2 regions of the Mesorhizobium sp. WSM4814 genome follow, and region 1 is predicted to be linked to the other one. Evidence: riboswitches for the same ligand, from Rfam matches in the RefSeq annotation. Region 1 holds a riboswitch; the other holds the start of a gene.

The links. Region 1 has a riboswitch for cobalamin ahead of AC0L2V_RS23355 (aromatic ring-hydroxylating oxygenase subunit alpha). Riboswitches for the same ligand answer to the same signal wherever they lie in the genome.
Region 2: it holds a riboswitch for cobalamin, as region 1 does, so the genes downstream of both, AC0L2V_RS27145 (ABC transporter ATP-binding protein) here and AC0L2V_RS23355 (aromatic ring-hydroxylating oxygenase subunit alpha) in region 1, are expected to answer to the same signal.

Annotation. Positions count from the first base shown of each region.
Region 1 covers NZ_JBVVQT010000018.1:24,947-33,139, forward strand. The annotation lists gene AC0L2V_RS23350 (FAD-binding oxidoreductase) at 1-536, opposite strand, end outside; gene AC0L2V_RS23355 (aromatic ring-hydroxylating oxygenase subunit alpha) at 560-1,807, opposite strand; cobalamin riboswitch at 1,921-2,123, opposite strand; gene AC0L2V_RS23360 (DUF680 domain-containing protein) at 2,632-2,838, shown strand; gene AC0L2V_RS23365 (DUF680 domain-containing protein) at 2,906-3,130, shown strand; gene AC0L2V_RS23370 (DUF680 domain-containing protein) at 3,205-3,441, shown strand; gene AC0L2V_RS23375 (ABC transporter ATP-binding protein) at 3,632-4,744, opposite strand; gene bglA (beta-galactosidase BglA) at 4,770-6,434, opposite strand; gene AC0L2V_RS23385 (carbohydrate ABC transporter permease) at 6,439-7,593, opposite strand; gene AC0L2V_RS23390 (carbohydrate ABC transporter permease) at 7,595-8,193, opposite strand, start outside.
Region 2 covers NZ_JBVVQT010000024.1:78,803-86,995, reverse strand. The annotation lists gene AC0L2V_RS27155 (bifunctional helix-turn-helix transcriptional regulator/GNAT family N-acetyltransferase) at 1-875, shown strand, start outside; gene AC0L2V_RS27150 (AraC family transcriptional regulator) at 1,049-1,882, opposite strand; cobalamin riboswitch at 2,148-2,347, shown strand; gene AC0L2V_RS27145 (ABC transporter ATP-binding protein) at 2,435-3,247, shown strand; gene AC0L2V_RS27140 (ABC transporter substrate-binding protein) at 3,244-4,191, shown strand; gene AC0L2V_RS27135 (FecCD family ABC transporter permease) at 4,221-5,237, shown strand; gene AC0L2V_RS27130 (MarR family winged helix-turn-helix transcriptional regulator) at 5,318-5,815, shown strand; gene AC0L2V_RS27125 (HlyD family secretion protein) at 5,812-6,990, shown strand; gene AC0L2V_RS27120 (DHA2 family efflux MFS transporter permease subunit) at 7,004-8,193, shown strand, end outside.

The DNA of each region.
Region 1 (8,193 bases):
CTGCCGAGCAGCTCGAGCTCCTTGCGGAAGATGATCTCCTCGGGCTTTCGCGCGCAGTTGACGAAGCCGACATCTGTCCATGGCGCGCAGTCGTTCAGCCAGCGCAGCATCGACATCATCGGCGTCACGCCTGAGCCGGCCGAAATGAACAGATACTTGGCCGCTGGATGGCTGTGCAGCGAAAAGTCGCCCGCCGGCCCATAGGCCTTCACGTGAACGCCGGGCTTCAGATTGTCGAACATCCAGCGGGTGCCGAGGCTGCCGGCCTGCGCTTTCACCGTCACCGCGATCGAGAACGGCCTCGACGGCGAGGACGACAGCGTATAGGTCCGCATCATCGGGCCCTCGGTGGTCGGCAGTTCCAGCGTCACGAACTGCCCCGGTCTGTAGCGGAACCAGGTCTGGTTGTCAGAGCGGAAGGTGAAGGTCTTCACGTCAGGCGCCTCGTCGCTGACGCCGATGACTTCCAGCACCTGGAGCCGGTCGTTCCAGGGCGCCATCTCGTCGAGATGGCGGTAGAGGCCAAGGTCCGTCATCGCATTCATCCCCTTGACCTCGTTCAGGCGACGCTGCGCAGCGCCGGCCGCCCGGCCTCGGCAAGGCGCGGCCCGATGAAGGAGGCGTACCATTCGACGAACTGGATGACGCCGCCCTCATGCAGTTCCGAATAGGGGCCGGGCTCATAGGCCGGCGACAGGATGCCGAAGGCGTTTTCCTCGACAATGCGACGGTCCTGGTCGTTGGTCTCGGTCCAGACATGGGTGAGTTCGGCGAGGTCGTAATCGACGCCTTCGACCGCGTCCTTGTGGACAAGCCATTTGGTGGTGACGGCCGTTTCCGTGGCACTGATCGGCAGCACGCGGAAGGTGACGGCATGATCGCCGAGGATATGGTTCCAACTCGTCGGATAGTGATAGAGCAGCAGCGAGCCGATACGGTCGGTCGAAACGCTGTCGGAAAGGTTCTTCTTCACCGCGCGTCTTCCCGTCATCGTGTAGCTGACGGCGTCGTGCAGCAGCGGCGCGCGGGTGGCGCGATACTGCCCGGCCGGATCGATGCGGAACTTGCTCGGCAAGCCCGCCGCCTCGCATTTCGCCCAGTGCGCGAGCATCTCTGGATCGCTGTCGGCGCCCTGCACGCCGGTCACGGTCGGCGCTTCCGGGAATGTCTTGCAGAGTTCCGGATGGTTGCCGGCGCAATGGTAGCACTCGCGGTTGTTCTCCCAGACGAGCTTCCAGTTGCCCTTCTCGACGATGGTCGATTCGAAGGCGATTTTTGCCTCGCGCAGCCGGTGCGGCAGGAGGTAAGGCTCGATCATGGCGCGCATCGGCGCGAAATCGGCCGGCTCGTTGGCCAGGCAGATAAAGATGTAGCCGCCAACGCTTTCGCAAGCCACCGGCTTCAGGCTGAACTGGCTCTTGTCGAAGCCGTCTGCCATCTGGCGAGCAAACAACAGCCGGCCGTCCAGCTCGTAGGTCCACTGGTGATAGGGGCAGACCAGCTTCGCCGCAGTGCCCTTGTCGGCATTGCAGACACGGCTGCCGCGATGCCGGCAGGAATTGTGGAAGGCATTGATCTTGCCTTGCTGGTCGCGGACCAGCACGACCGGATAGTCGCCGATCTGGGCGGTGATATAGCTGCCAGCTTTCGGCAACTCGCAATCGTGGCCGATGAACAGCCAGTCGCGATACCAGATCAGCTCCATGTCGAGCTTGAAGAAATCTGGATCGGTGTAGAAGGGCTGCTCGAGCGAATAGCCTTGCCTGCGGCCGTGCAAGAGCCTCAGCATGTCGTTGCGCGCGTCCATGTCCTGTCCTCGTGTAAGGACTGAACTGGTGGTGATGGAGGGAGGACCGTTTGCACGCCGGCGACAGGGCCGGACGTGCATCATCCACCTCTTGACCGCCCACCGCGATCAGTCGAGTCTGAAAATCTCGGGCTGGTTTCCGGGCTCTGGAGTGTCCTTGCGGACTCGTCGCGACACCTTCCCAGGCTTGTGGCCCAGTGGTCTCCCGTTGCGACTTGAACTCCACCACCGTTGCGGGGGCAGCGCCGGGTTCTGACTGGCTTCCCAATTCTCCGCTTCGTCGTCACCAAGCGGCACCTGAGATGGCGTGATCTAATCATGCCGGCCGGCTGACTGCCGGCATGAAAGCGACATCGTATCCATGCGGCGCGACACCGCCGGCGAAACCTGCAGGTTTATATCTGCAGGGCTGAAGCCCCACTTTGTCGGCGGCCACTGTCGGCTGCCGTGACATAGAATCCGACCCGCGGCGGAGATCAGGAAGGTTAACAGTTTACAAAAGTGACTATTAGCCGCTTCTAAAATCGAACCGAACGGTTCGTTTCTGTTGACAATGCGTGCAACACGCTGTGAACGCAAATTCGCCAATCCGTCAAATCATGAATTGCTAATTTTGAATAAGATATTGAAAACAAACCATAAAAACCATAGTGCTAGATGCCTCTGGTACAATTTCAAGGTGTAGATTCTTGGTCCACACGGAACAACTTCGTGATTGGAATCCGCCGAATGGCCTTCCCACATCGGGGCTGTCCGAACGACGCGCGCATCCTCCCAAGACACGCCGCTAGACGGACTGAAGACCAAGATACTGGAGTACTAAAATGAAAAAGATCGCTCTTGCTGCCGTCGCCGCTCTGGCCATCACCGGCAGCGCCTTTGCCGGCAGCGACCATTATGGGTCCAACGCCGCCAACCAGCCGGCCGTCGCGGTCGACAGCTCGTATACGGCCTCTGTCCAGACGCCGGCTCACGCTGAAAAGCAGGCCGTTGGCCAGGGCGCCGACCGCAACCTTTTCGGCAACAATTAACAGCTGGTCCCAAACAGCAAAGTGGCGGTCCGCCGCTCGGGATCTGAGGAACTCAGGAGTATTTGAAATGAAGAAGCTCATTCTTGCCACCGCCGCCATTATGGCCATCTCCGGCAGTGCTTTTGCCGGCAGCGACAACTTTGGATCGAACGGCGCCAACCAGCCGGCCGCTGCGGTCGACAGCAACTCGTACACGGCTTCGATTCGGAATTCGGCGTCGGCGCAGAATCCGGTTCCGGCTGACGAGAAACCCGTCAACGGCAGCGACCGTAAGCTGTTCGGCAACAACTAACAGTTCGTTCCAACAGCGGCGGCGGCATTTGCCCGCCGGGCTGGCGGAACCAAGAAAATCCAGGAGTTTTGAAAATGAAGAAGATCGTTCTTACCGCCGCCGCGCTTTTGATTGCTGCGGGCGGCGCTTTTGCCGGTAGCGACAACTTTGGCAGAACCGACATCAACAAGCAGGCGACCATCAACGTCGACAACACGCAGACTTCTTCGGTACGCAATACCGGTTCGCCGGTCTACAAGCTGCTCAACTCGTCGGGCGACGTACAGAAGTCCGCCCCGCAGGGCAGCGACCGGAACCTGTTCGGCCGCTAGCGCATCGGCCCGAAAATCGGTTCCGATTTTCGGAAAGCACGATGCGCAGGGTTAAAGTGTCGGAGCGTACCTTTGTGCGTCCACTTGGACGCACGTCGCTCTAACAGCGACCGGAACGGACAAGAGTGGCGGCTTTGCCCGCCGCTCTCGTTTTTGGGTCACCAAACATCCATCAGTTCGGCTGCTGCTCTCAGGCTGCCTTTGCTTCCGCTTTGTGGAGCGTGAATGAATGTCCGTCGGCATCGAAAATATGCAGGTCGCCGGCATCGGCATTCAAGCGCAGCGCAGCGCCGCGCTTGACCCCGACATTGCCTGGCAGCTTGGTGACCAGCGGCAGGTCGGCGCGGCCGATGTCGACATAGACGAGTTGGACCTCGCCGAGTTGCTCGACATAATCCACCGTTCCCTCGAAAAGATAATCCGCACCGGTGGCGATCGTCAGATCTTCCGGCCGCACGCCGAAGCTCACCGAAGCGCCCTTCACCGACGCCGGCGTGGCGATCGGCACCGTCGCCTTGCGCCCGCCGACATGACTGACGATGGTCGGGTCGCCTGATTTGTCGATCGTCGCCGGCAGGATGTTCATGGCCGGCGAGCCGATGAACTGGGCGACGAACAGATTGCCGGGTCTCTTGTAGAGCTCCATCGGCGTGCCGACCTGCTCGATATGGCCCTCCTTGAGCACCACGATGCGGTCGGCCAGCGTCATCGCCTCGACCTGGTCGTGGGTGACGTAGATCATCGTTGTAGCAGGCATCGATTCCTTGAGCTTGGCGATCTCGATGCGGGTGGCGACGCGCAGCGCCGCGTCGAGGTTCGACAGCGGCTCGTCGAACAGGAAGACCTTGGGGTTGCGCACGATGGCGCGGCCGATGGCGACGCGCTGGCGCTGGCCGCCCGACATCGCCTTGGGCAGGCGGTCGAGATATTTGGTCAGCTGCAGGATTTCCGCCGCCTGGCGCACCCGCTTGTCGATCTCGGCCTTGCTCTCCTTGCCGATCTTCATCGAGAACGCCATGTTGTCGTAGACAGTCATGTGCGGATAGAGCGCATAGGACTGGAACACCATGGCGATGCCGCGCTTCGACGGCGGCACGTCGTTCACCACCTCGCCGTCGATCTTGAGCTCGCCGGAGGTGATTTCCTCAAGCCCGGCGATCGACCGCAGCAAGGTCGACTTGCCACAGCCCGAAGGGCCGACGAAGACGATGAACTCGCCCGACTTTATGTCGAGGTCGATGCCATGGAGAATGTTGAGATTGCCGTATGATTTCTTCACTTGCCTTAGCGTGACATCGGCCATGGGTTCCCTCCAGTGAATTGCAAATTCAGTCGACACGCCCGAACCAGGCGCCGTAGCCGTCGAGGCGGATAAAGCCGGCGTCAGTCTGTCCCGAAAACCCGTGCCCCGGCAAGGGCTGCAGCGAGCGTCCGCCGAGATTGACTTCGGCCGGTCGGCTGCCGAGATTGAAGGCGCAGACGATCTGCTCATTGCCCTCGCGGCGCGTGAAGGCGACCGTATTGCCCTGGCTTTCGATGAACTCGATCTCGCCCTTGGCCAGCGCCGGATACAGGCGGCGGAAAGCGAGAAAGCGCCGGTAGTGTTCGAGCAGCGAGTTGTCGTCGCCCTGCTGCACATCGACCGCCTGCGAAAGGTGCTTGGCAGGCACGGGCAGCCAGGGCTTTGCCGTGGAGAAGCCGCCATTGCCGTCGGCGCCATTCCAGACCATCGGCGTGCGGCAGCCGTCGCGGCCCTTGAATTCCGGCCAGAACCGGATGCCGTAGGGGTCCTGCAGATCCTCGAATTGCAATTCCGCTTCGCCAAGACCGAGTTCCTCGCCCTGGTAGATGCAGACCGAGCCGCGCAGCGACATCAGCAGCGCCGAGATCACCTTGAGATAAGCGGTCTGGTCGGCCTCGCCGGCCGCCCAGCGCGAGGCAGTGCGCATCACGTCGTGGTTGGAGAAGGCCCAACACGACCAGCCGTCGCTGGCGACCTCGCCAAAGGCTTCCAGCACCGAACGCACTTTTGCCGCGCTGATCTTTTCGGGCGCCAGGAAGTCGAATGAATAGCACATGTGCACGCGCTTGCTGCCGGCGGTATAGGCCGCCACCACCTCCAGTCCGCGCTGCGAATCGCCGACTTCGCCAACCGCCGCCGTCGCCGGATATTCGTCGAGCAGGGCGCGGAAGCGTTCGAGGAAGCCAAGGTTTTCGGGGCGGCTCTTGTCGTAGAGATGGTCCTGGTAGTTGTAGGGGTTGACGGAAGGAGCGGTCTGGTCGTTGCGCTGTTCGGGCGGCAGCGGCGGATTGTCCTCGAGGCCCTGGCTGTGGAAGTAGAAATTGATGGTGTCGAGGCGGAAACCGTCGACGCCGCGCTCCAGCCAGAAGCGGGTGACATCGAGCAGCGCGTCCTGGACTGCGCGGCTGTGGAAGTTGAGATCGGGCTGCTCGGCCAGGAAATTATGCAGGTAATATTGCTGGCGGCTGGTGTCCCACTGCCAGGCCGAACCGCCGAAGATCGACAGCCAGTTGTTGGGTGGCGTGCCGTCGGGCCTGGCGTCGGCCCAGACATACCAGTCGGCCTTCGGGTTGGTGCGGCTCGAGCGGCTTTCCTTGAACCATGGATGGATGTCGGCGGTATGCGACAGCACCTCGTCGATCATCACCTTGAGCCCGAGCCTGTGCGCCTCGGCGGTCAGGGCGTCGAAATCGGCCAACGTGCCGAACATCGGATCGACGTCGCAATAGTCGGACACGTCGTAGCCGAAATCCTTCATCGGCGACTTGAAGAACGGCGAGATCCAGATGGCATCGACGCCGAGCGCCGCGATATAGGGCAGCCTGCCGATGATGCCCCTGAGGTCGCCGATGCCGTCGCCGTTCGAGTCCTGAAAACTGCGCGGATAGATCTGGTAGATCACCGCACCTCGCCACCAGTCGCGGTCGACGGCGAGGTCGGGGCTCAACGTCGCTTTCACAGCGGATTGCATGATCTCAACCTCCCTTCACCGAGCCGGCGAGCAGCCCGCGGACGAAATAGCGCTGCAGCGAGAAGAACACGATCAGCGGCACGACAATGGTGATGAAGGCCGATGTCGTCAGGATCTCCCAGTCGCCGCCGCGCGAGCCAAGCAGCGCGTTGAGCTTGGCGGTCAGCACGATCTGGTCGCCCTCGGTGCCGAGGAAAACCATCGCGACCAGCAGATCGTTCCACACCCACAGGAACTGAAAGATGGCGAAGGAGGCCAGCACCGGGAACGACAGCGGCAGCACGATCTTGACGAAGATCTCGAAATCGCTGGCGCCGTCGATGCGCGCCGATTCCATGATTTCGCGCGGCAGGCCGGCAATGTAGCTTCTCAAGAGATAGATGGCGAAGGGCAGGCCGAAGCCGGTATGCGCCAGCCAGATGCCGAGATAGGTTTTCGACGGCACGCCGAAGAAGCTGCCGACGCCGTTGTAAAGTTTCAGCAGCGGGATCAGCGACATCTGCAGCGGCACGACCAGGAGCCCGATGATCACCGCGATGAGCAACGCCCGGCCGGGAAAGCGCATCCAGGCCAGCGCATAGGCCGCGAACGCCGCGATCAGGATCGGGATGACCGTCGCCGGAATGGTGACGGTCAGCGAATTCATGAAGGAGCGGCCGATGCCCTCCGAAAACAGCACCGTATTGTAATTGTCGGTGGTGAATTTCGGTGGCGCCGACGAGGCGTAGTAGACGCGCTGGCCACGCTCGCCCTCGAACGGCTTGGTCGAGGTCATGACGAAACTGCCGTCGGGGTTGAGCTGCAAGGTCTCGCCGTCGCCGAGATCGGCTGTCGTGCCGGCGGGATATTGCGTCGGCGCCGACGACTTGACGCCAAAGGCGCTGATGTCGCGGGCCGGATCATAGCCGAAGATGTTGCCCTCGAGGACGAACTTGCCGTCCTTCTCGACTTGCGCCGAGGCGGGTGGCAGCCGCCCCGCTTCCGTCTGCGTGGAACTGGCGAACGAGTTCCACCAGCCCGAGGCGATGATCTGGTCCTTGTCGCGCAGCGACGAGACAAGAATGCCGAGCGTCGGGATCGTCCAGATCGCGACGAAGAGGAAGACCGCGATATGGACGCCGAAACGGCTGGCAAAGGGCTTTCCGGTCGAGACGGCCATCTCAATGTCCTCCCGTCTCTTTGTTGGCCTGGCGGATGTTCCAGATCATGATCGGAATGACCGCGATCATGATGATGATGGCGATGGTGGCGCCACGGCCGAAATCGCCGCCGCCGCGGAACATCCAGTCGAACATCAGATTGGCCAGCACCTGGCTGTTCCATTGGCCGTTGGTCATCGTCAGCACGATGTCGAAAACCTTCAGCACCAGGATGGTGATGGTGGTCCAGACGACGGCGATCGTTCCCCAGATCTGCGGCACCATGATCTTCCAGAAGATCTGGAACGGATTGGCGCCGTCGATGACGGCCGCCTCCAGCGTCTCCTCGGGAATGCCCCGCAAGGCAGAGGACAGGATGACCATGGCAAAGCCGGTCTGGATCCAGATCAGGATGATCATCAGGAAGAAATTGTTCCAGAACGGCAGCGATATCCAGACCTGCGGCTGGCCGCCGAAATATTGGATGATGGCGTTGAGCAGGCCGATCTGCGTCTGGCCAGCACCACGATACTCGTAGATGAACTTCCAGATGACGCTGGCGCCGACGAACGAGATGGCCAGCGGCAGGAAGATGAGGCTCTTGGCGATGGTGCCCCACC
Region 2 (8,193 bases), on a different contig from region 1:
TCTACACCCGCCAGATCGGGTTGCTCGACGAAGGGCTGCTGAAAAGCGCCTTCTCGCTGACCGAGGCCCGGGTGCTCTATGAACTGGCGCATCGCGATGGCCTGACCGCCACCGATCTTGCGCGCGATCTCGGTCTCGACCCCGGCTATCTCAGCCGGTTGCTGAAAAAGTTCGAGGAGCGTGGCCTGGTCGAGCGCGCCGCTACGCAAGCCGATGCTCGGCGCTCGTCGATTGCGCTGACGCCGGCGGGAAGAGCGGCGTTCGCGCCGCTGAACCAGGGTTCGCACGATCAGGTCGCGGCCCTGCTCGACCGGCTTTCCGCACCGGAACAGGACAGGCTGGTCAAGGCGATGCAGACGGTGCAGCGCCTGCTGGGCGAGAGTGCAGAGCCCAGGGTCCCTTACATGCTGCGGTTTTTGCAGGTCGGCGACATCGGCTGGATCATCCATCGCCAAGGCCTGCTCTATGCGCAGGAATATGGCTGGGACGAAACTTATGAGGCGCTGGTCGCCGAAATCCTCGGCGCTTTCGTCAAATCCTACGATCCGAAATGGGAACGCAGCTGGATCGCCGAGCGGGAAGGGGAAGTCGTCGGCTCGGTCTTTCTCGTGCGCCAGTCGGACGCGGTGGCGCAGCTGCGCCTGCTCTATGTCGAGCCCTCGGCGCGCGGTCTCGGCATCGGCAGTCGGCTGGTCGAGGAATGCATCGGCTTTGCCCGTGCCAAGGGCTACAAGAAATTGACGCTGTGGACCAACGACGTGCTCACCTCAGCGCGCCGCATCTACGAGGCGGCCGGGTTCAAGCTGGCCAATCAGGAACGCCACCACGCCTTCGGCAAGGATCTGGTCGGCCAGAACTGGAACCTGGAGCTGTAGCATTTTTCCCTTCTCCCCTTGTGGGAGAAGGTGGATCGGCGCGCAGCGCCGAGACGGATGAGGGGTGTTGGCCGGAGTGCTGTTAGTGCCAAGCTGGAGCACCCCTCATCCGACCTCGCTTCGCGAGGCCACCTTCTCCCACAAGGGGAGAAGGCAAGACAAGGCGGCCATTCTCACCCTTTGACCGGTATCCAGATTTCCAGCCCGCCATTGCCGCTGCGCGGATCGAATTCGGGGCCGTAGCGCTCGAATTCGGGCGCGTCGGCAATCTTGTGCCCGGAGGCCGGCAGCCATTTGTTCCAGATCGTGTTGACCGTGCGGCGGATGGTCGAGATGTGGTCACGATGGGCGAACACGGCGTATTTCTGCGCCGGCACGCGTACGCGCGAAAACTCCTTCGGCAGGTCCGAAAAATCGGACACCTCGACGCCGGCGATATAGTCGAAATTGCCTGCATCGTCGCCGTTGACGCAGACGCCATAGGCGATGTCGCCGACCTCGCCTGGAATGTTGCCGATATAGGGGCCGAACCGCTGCCACTGCATCGGAATGCCGGCGCTGGTTTCGCAGCTGTAGCGCTCGCCGAGACCGGCGATGAGGAACGGCCGGCTGGTTTCGAAACGCGGCGGCTCGAGATTGGTGAGGAAGGACTGGTCCATCAGGATCGGCTCCACGAGATCGAGGTTTTTGAGCGAGCCTTGCGCGCGCACCAGTTCCGGCGTGGTGCCGAACTGGTCGCGGAAGGCACGGGTGAAAGCCTCATGCGAGGCATAGCCGGCGTCGAGCGCGACCGAGAGGATGTCCGGTGCGCCGGCGGCGAGCCTGCGCGCCGCCTCGGTCAGCCGGCGAGAACGCAGGTAGCCCATCACCGAATGTCCGGTCGCCGCACCGAAAGCCCGCGTCACGTGAAAGCGCGACACGCCGCTGCTGTTGGCGACATCGTCGAGCGAGATGGCCTCCGGCAGATGGCTTTCGACGAACCACAGCGCTTTCTCGGTCGGGTTCATATGGCTCCTTGCTGTGGGACTGCGCATCGGCCAGGTCATGGTTTCGCTTCTTGGTGGAGGCAGTTTGATCGAAATTGCGCACCGCGCAATGCGACGCTGGTCGGCAAGTCGAAGGCGTTGGGCGAAGGGCTTGACGGGAGCAGGCGTTGTCTTTTAAGTAGTAACGTTATTACATTACGAGATTCGGTATGCTCGTTCTGACAAGACCATTGCTCGCGGGGCACTCCGGAACCCGGAAATTTATTGCGCTGGGATTGGCGGAAAACTAGGGTGGCTGACTGATGGTCCCCAAGCCGAAAGGCGAGGGTGAAAAGGGAACACGGTGAGATCTTCGGATCGAGGCCGTGGCTGCCCCCGCAACTGTAGGCGGCGAGCAAAATCCGAAATGCCACTGGCCAAGGCTGGGAAGGCAGGATGGCGCAAGGACCCGCGAGCCAGGAGACCTGCCATCGCACGAGTTGACCGGACGGGGTGTGCCGGGAGGAGACGTGGACATCGGTCTTGTCGGCCGGTCCAGCTTCCTTCCGTCGCCATTGAGAAAGTGACGGTAAGTTGGACGCCTGCCAGCCTCTTCTTGAAGCGCGTGAACTGAGCGCCACGGCGAATGGCCAGCGCCTGGTCAGTGCGGTCAGCCTTTCGGTCGCGGCGGGAGACCGCCTCGCCATCATCGGTCCCAACGGCGCCGGCAAGACGACGCTGCTGCGCATGCTATGCGGCACGCTGCGTCCGAGCGCGGGAGATGTGAGATTTTCCGGACGCCGGCTGGAGACGTTTCCGGCCGCCGAGCGGGCGCTGCACATGGCGGTCGTCGGCCAGACCGATCAGCCCGATCCGCGGCTTGCCGTGATCGACTACGTCGGACTTGGGCGGGTCCCGCATGCCGGCTGGCGACGCAGGAGCGAGCAACGCGACATCGTCGTCGAAGCGCTTCGCAGAACTGGCCTGCTGCCGCTGCTCGGCCGCACGATCGGCTCGCTGTCGGGTGGTGAGCGGCAACGCGCCCAGCTGGCGCGCGCCATCGCCCAGGAGCCGAAAATCCTGTTCCTCGATGAACCGACCAATCATCTCGATCCGCGCGCCCGCAGCGAACTTCTCGAACTCGTATCGCAGCTTGGCATGACCGTCGTGGCGGTGCTGCATGATCTGTCGCTGGTCACGCCATTTGCCACCAGGGTCGCGGTGATGAACGAGGCCCGCCTGCAGGCACTCGCCGGTCCGCGCGAGGCGCTCACCAAGCAGTTGATCCGCGAGATTTTCGGGGTCGACGTGCTTCGGCTGCGCCATCCCACCGAAGACCGCGAACTCACGGTGTTCGAAGTCCCGAACCGTGCCTCTTCTGATCTAACCAAGGAGCAACATCCGTGAAACGCCTCGCACTGTCTTTTGCCTCTCTGCTGCTTGCCCAGGCCGCCTTCGCTTTCCCGGTAACAGTCGACAGTTGCGGCACGCCGCTGACGTTCGACGCCGCGCCGAAGCGCGCCGTCATCCAAGATATGAACATGGCCGAGATGGCCTTCGCGCTGGGGCTGCAACCGTCGATCGTCGGCCTGACCGGCATCACCGGATGGCACAAGGTCGGTCCGGAATTCAAGGCCGGGCAGGGCGCGATTCCGGAACTTGCGCCGAAATACCCGACGCTCGAAAACCTGGTCGCGGTCGAGCCCGATTTCTTCTTCGCCGGCTGGTATTACGGCATGAAGCCGGGCGGCGAGGTAACGCCAGATACGCTGGCGCCGCACGGCGTCAAGACGCTGGTGCTGACGGAAAGCTGCGTCCATCTCGACAACAACCGCCCCGCCGCCTCGATGGACCTGCTCTACGGCGACATCGAAAAGCTGGGCAAGATTTTCGGCAAGGAGGCCAAGGCGGAAAAACTTGTTTCAGGCTGGAAAGCGCAACTCGCCGATATCACGGCAAAGGTCGGCGACCGCGCGCGGACGCGGGTGTTTCTCTACGACTCCGGCGAAGACAAACCCTTCACATCAGGCAAGTTCGCGATCCCCAGCGCCATGATCGCCGCTGCCGGCGGCGACAACATCATGGCCGACATGCAGACGAGCTGGGGCAACACGGACTGGGAAACGGTCGCTTCCCGCAATCCGCAGTTCCTGATCCTGCTCGACTATCAGGGCGGCGGCGGTTACAGGAAACTGCTCGACTTCCTCAAAGTCCATCCGGCAATGAAGGAGACCGACGCGGTCCGGAATGAGCGCTTCGTCGCGCTGCGCTATGCCGAGCTGACGCCCGGACCCGCCAACATCGAGGCGATCGGCAAGATCGCCAGCGCGATGCACCCGGAAGCCTTCTGAGCTTGCGCCACAGGGCGTTCGAATTGGCCATGGCAGCAGGAGTGGCAGTAATCGCCGCTCTTGCTCTGCTGTCGATCGCCTATGGATCGACAGTCATAGCGTTGAGCGACGTGATTGCTGCGCTCGGACATACGGCCGGGCTGGACGGAGATCTCGTGCCCGGTTCGGTCGGCAATATCCCGGTCGCCAAGATCCCAATTGCCAAGATAATTGTCGATCTCAGGCTGCCGCGCACGATTATGGCGATCTGTGTCGGCGCCGGGCTGGGCGTCATCGGCGCGCTGCTGCAGACGGTAACCCGAAACGACCTCGCCGATCCGTTCCTGTTCGGGCTGTCCTCCGGTGCCGCGGCAGGCGCTGTTTCCGTCATCACCATTTTTGGCGACCGTTTCGGCATCTGGACGTTGCCGGTTGCCGCCTTCACCGGCGGCATATTGGCCGCCGGCATCGTGCTTTTGCTGGTTTCGCGGGTGAGGGGGCAGGGCCCCGAACGGCTGATACTGGCCGGGCTTGCCGTCTCGTTCATGTTCATCGCCCTGACCAACTATCTCGTCTTCGCCGGAGACCAGCGCGCCGCTCACTCGGTATTGTTCTGGACGATGGGCGGGCTCGGCCTGGCGCGATGGGACAATGTCGGGCTGGCTGCTCTTGGCGCGGGCACCATTCTTGCTTATGGCCTGTGGAACCATCGCAAGCTCGACGCCTTCCTGGCCGGCGAGAATGCTGCCGAAAGTCTTGGGGTGCCGGTTGTGCGGATGCGCAGGACGGCGTTTCTCGTCGCTGCCTTCTCGACGGCGATCCTGGTCTCGGTCGCAGGTGTCATCGGTTTCGTCGGGCTGATGATCCCGCATCTGTCCCGGCCCCTGGCCGGGCCGTTGCATCTGCGCCTGATTGCAAGCTGCGCCCTCTTCGGAGCGGTGCTGCTGCTGGCAAGTGACCTTCTGGCGCGCACGCTGCTGCCGCCGCAGGAACTGCCGATCGGCATCATCACCAGTTCGGTCGGCGCTTTCTTCGTGGTCACCATGCTCATTCGCAATCGTTCATGATGGGCTGCCATGCACACTTGCCGGCTTCTGGCACAATGCCGCGTCTTGAATAGTGAGCACGCTTATAATATATGCCGCTCATGGTTTCCGACGGCATCGACAGATTGGGTTTTTTGATCCACGACGTGCAGCGCCTGATGCGCAAGCGCTTCGAGGCGCGCGCCAGCGGGCTCGGCCTTTCCTCGGCGCAATGGCGGCTGATGGTCCGCGTCGCCAAGGAAGAAGGCATCACCCAGGCCCGGCTCGCCGAGCTTCTCGAGATCGAGCCGATCAGCGTGTCGCGCCTGGTCGACCGCATGGAGGAGGGCGGCTGGATCGAGCGCCGCGCCGATGCCGCCGACCGCCGCGTCCGCATGATCTTCCCGACCGCCAAGGCGAGCCAGGCCTACGCTGAGATCAAGAGCCTTGCTGGCGAAGTCTATGAAGAATCGCTGGCCGGCGTGTCGCCGCAAGATCGTCGCGTCCTGATCAAGGCACTGGAGACGATGACCAGGAACCTGGCGGACGGCGAGCCGGCGCCGGGCGAAAATGTCGAGAGTGGCGAAAAAGTCGAGAGTGCAGAAGGCGCAGCAGCATGAACGCGGTAGCCAAGGTAGATGAGAATGCGACCAAGCTGGAGTTGGAAGCTCCCGCGCAGCCGGCGGCAACTCCGGTTACGGCCGCTCCGCAGCTAGCGCCGGCGCCGGTGGCGCCGAAGAAGAAGCGCCGTGCCGGCCGCATGCTTTTGATGTCGGCGCTCCCGGTGGCGCTGATCGCCGGCGGCAGCTACGTCTGGGTGACCGGCGGCCGTTACCAGGAGACCGAGAACGCCAATCTGCAGCAGGCCAAGGTCACGATCGCCGCCGATACGGCCGGCCGCATCGTCCAAGTCGACATTTTCGACAACCAGTCCGTCAAGCAGGGCGACGTGCTGTTCGCCATCGATGCCGAGCCTTACCGGATCGCATTGGCCCAAGCTGACGCGGCGGTGGCCGGCGCGCGCCTCAATGTCGAGCAGCTGCGTGCGGCCTATAGCCAGGCGGAAGCGCAGGAGAAGTCGGACGCCAGCCAGGTCGACTATGCGCAGTCGCAATACGACCGGGCCGCCGACCTGGCCCGCAAGGGCATCAACGCCGAGTCGTCGCTGGACGAGGCCAGGAACGATCTCGACAAGGCCAAGCAGCAATTGGCCGTGGCCGAACAGGGCATCCTCAGCGCCAAGGCGGGCCTTGGCGGCAATCCCGATATCGAGACCGACAGGCATCCGACCGTGATGGCGGCGCTCGCCACGCGCGACAAGGCTGCCTACGATTTGGCGCAGACCACGGTGAGGGCGCCGGCCGACGGCATCATCAGCCAGGCTGCCTCGTTCAAGGTCGGCCAGTATGTCGGCTCGGGTACGCCGCTGTTTTCGCTGGTCGAGACCGGCGATACCTGGATCGATGCCAATTTCAAGGAAACCCAGCTCACCAATATGAAGCCCGGCCAGACGGCTGAAATCGTGGTCGACACCTACCCGGGCCTGACGTTCGAAGCCACCGTCAAGGCGATCGGCGCTGGCACGGGAGCCGAGTTCTCGCTGTTGCCCGCCCAGAACGCCACCGGCAACTGGGTCAAGGTCACCCAGCGCATTCCGGTGCGCCTGCAACTGGCCGATGCCGACGCCAGGATGGCGCTGCGCACCGGCATGAGCGCGACCGTCACGGTGGACACCGGCGTTTCCCGCGGGCTTCCGAGCATCTTCGGCCACGCCGCGGCGGGTGAAGCGCAATAGACGCCTCAACGTCATGAGCACGCCAGAAGCCTTTCGCGAAGTGCCGCATCGCGGCCTGATCACCATTGCGATCATGCTGGCGACAGTCATGCAGGTGCTCGACACCACTATCGCCAATGTCGCTCTGCCGTCGATGGTCGGCGACCTTGGCGCGTCGGCCGACACCATTAACTGGGTGCTGACCTCCTACATCGTTGCCGCCGCCATCATGACGCCGGTGACCGGCTGGCTGGCCGACCGCTTCGGGCGCAAGGAGCTGTTCCTGACGGCGGTGGTCGGCTTCGTCGTCTTCTCCATGCTATGCGGCGTGGCATGGAGCCTGGAGACCATGGTGCTGTTCCGCCTGATGCAGGGCGTGTTCGGCGCGGCGATCGTGCCGCTGTCGCAGACCTTCCTGCTCGACATCAACCCGAAGGAACGCCACGGCCAGGCGATGGCGATCTGGGGCGCCGGCATCATGGTCGGGCCGATCATCGGCCCGACGCTGGGTGGCTGGCTGACCGAGAGCTTCAACTGGCGCTGGGTGTTCTTCATCAACCTGCCGATTGGCATCATCGCCTTTCTCGGCATGGCCGCCTACCTGCCGAACATCGCCAGACGCGTGCGCGGCTTCGATTTCTTCGGCTTTGCCATGCTCTCGCTCGGCGTCGGCGCGCTGCAGCTCATGCTCGACCGTGGCGGCGATGCCGACTGGTTCTCCTCGGCCGAGATCTGGATCGAGCTTGGCCTCGCCATTTCAGGTTTCTGGATGTTCACCATTCATCTGCTGAGCGCCGAAAACCCGTTCATCGACCCGAAGATATTCCTGGACCGCAATTTCGCGACCGGACTGGTCTTCATTTTCATCATCGGCGTCATCCTTCTGGCCAGCCTGGCGCTGCTGCCGCCGATGCTGTCGACGATCTTCGGCTACCCGACCATCACCACCGGCGTGGTGATGGCGCCGCGCGGCGTCGGCACGATGATCTCGATGCTCGTCGTCGGGCGCATCATGCACAGGATCGATGCCAGGCTGCTGGTGATGATCGGACTGGGGCTTACGGCGCAGTCGCTTTACACGATGTCGGGCTTCTCGCCGCAGATGGACAACTGGCTAATCCTGACCTCGGGCGTCATTCAGGGCCTCGGGCTGGGCCTGGTCTTCGTGCCGCTCTCCACCATTGCCTTTGCCACGCTCGATGTGCGCTTCCGCACCGACGCTAC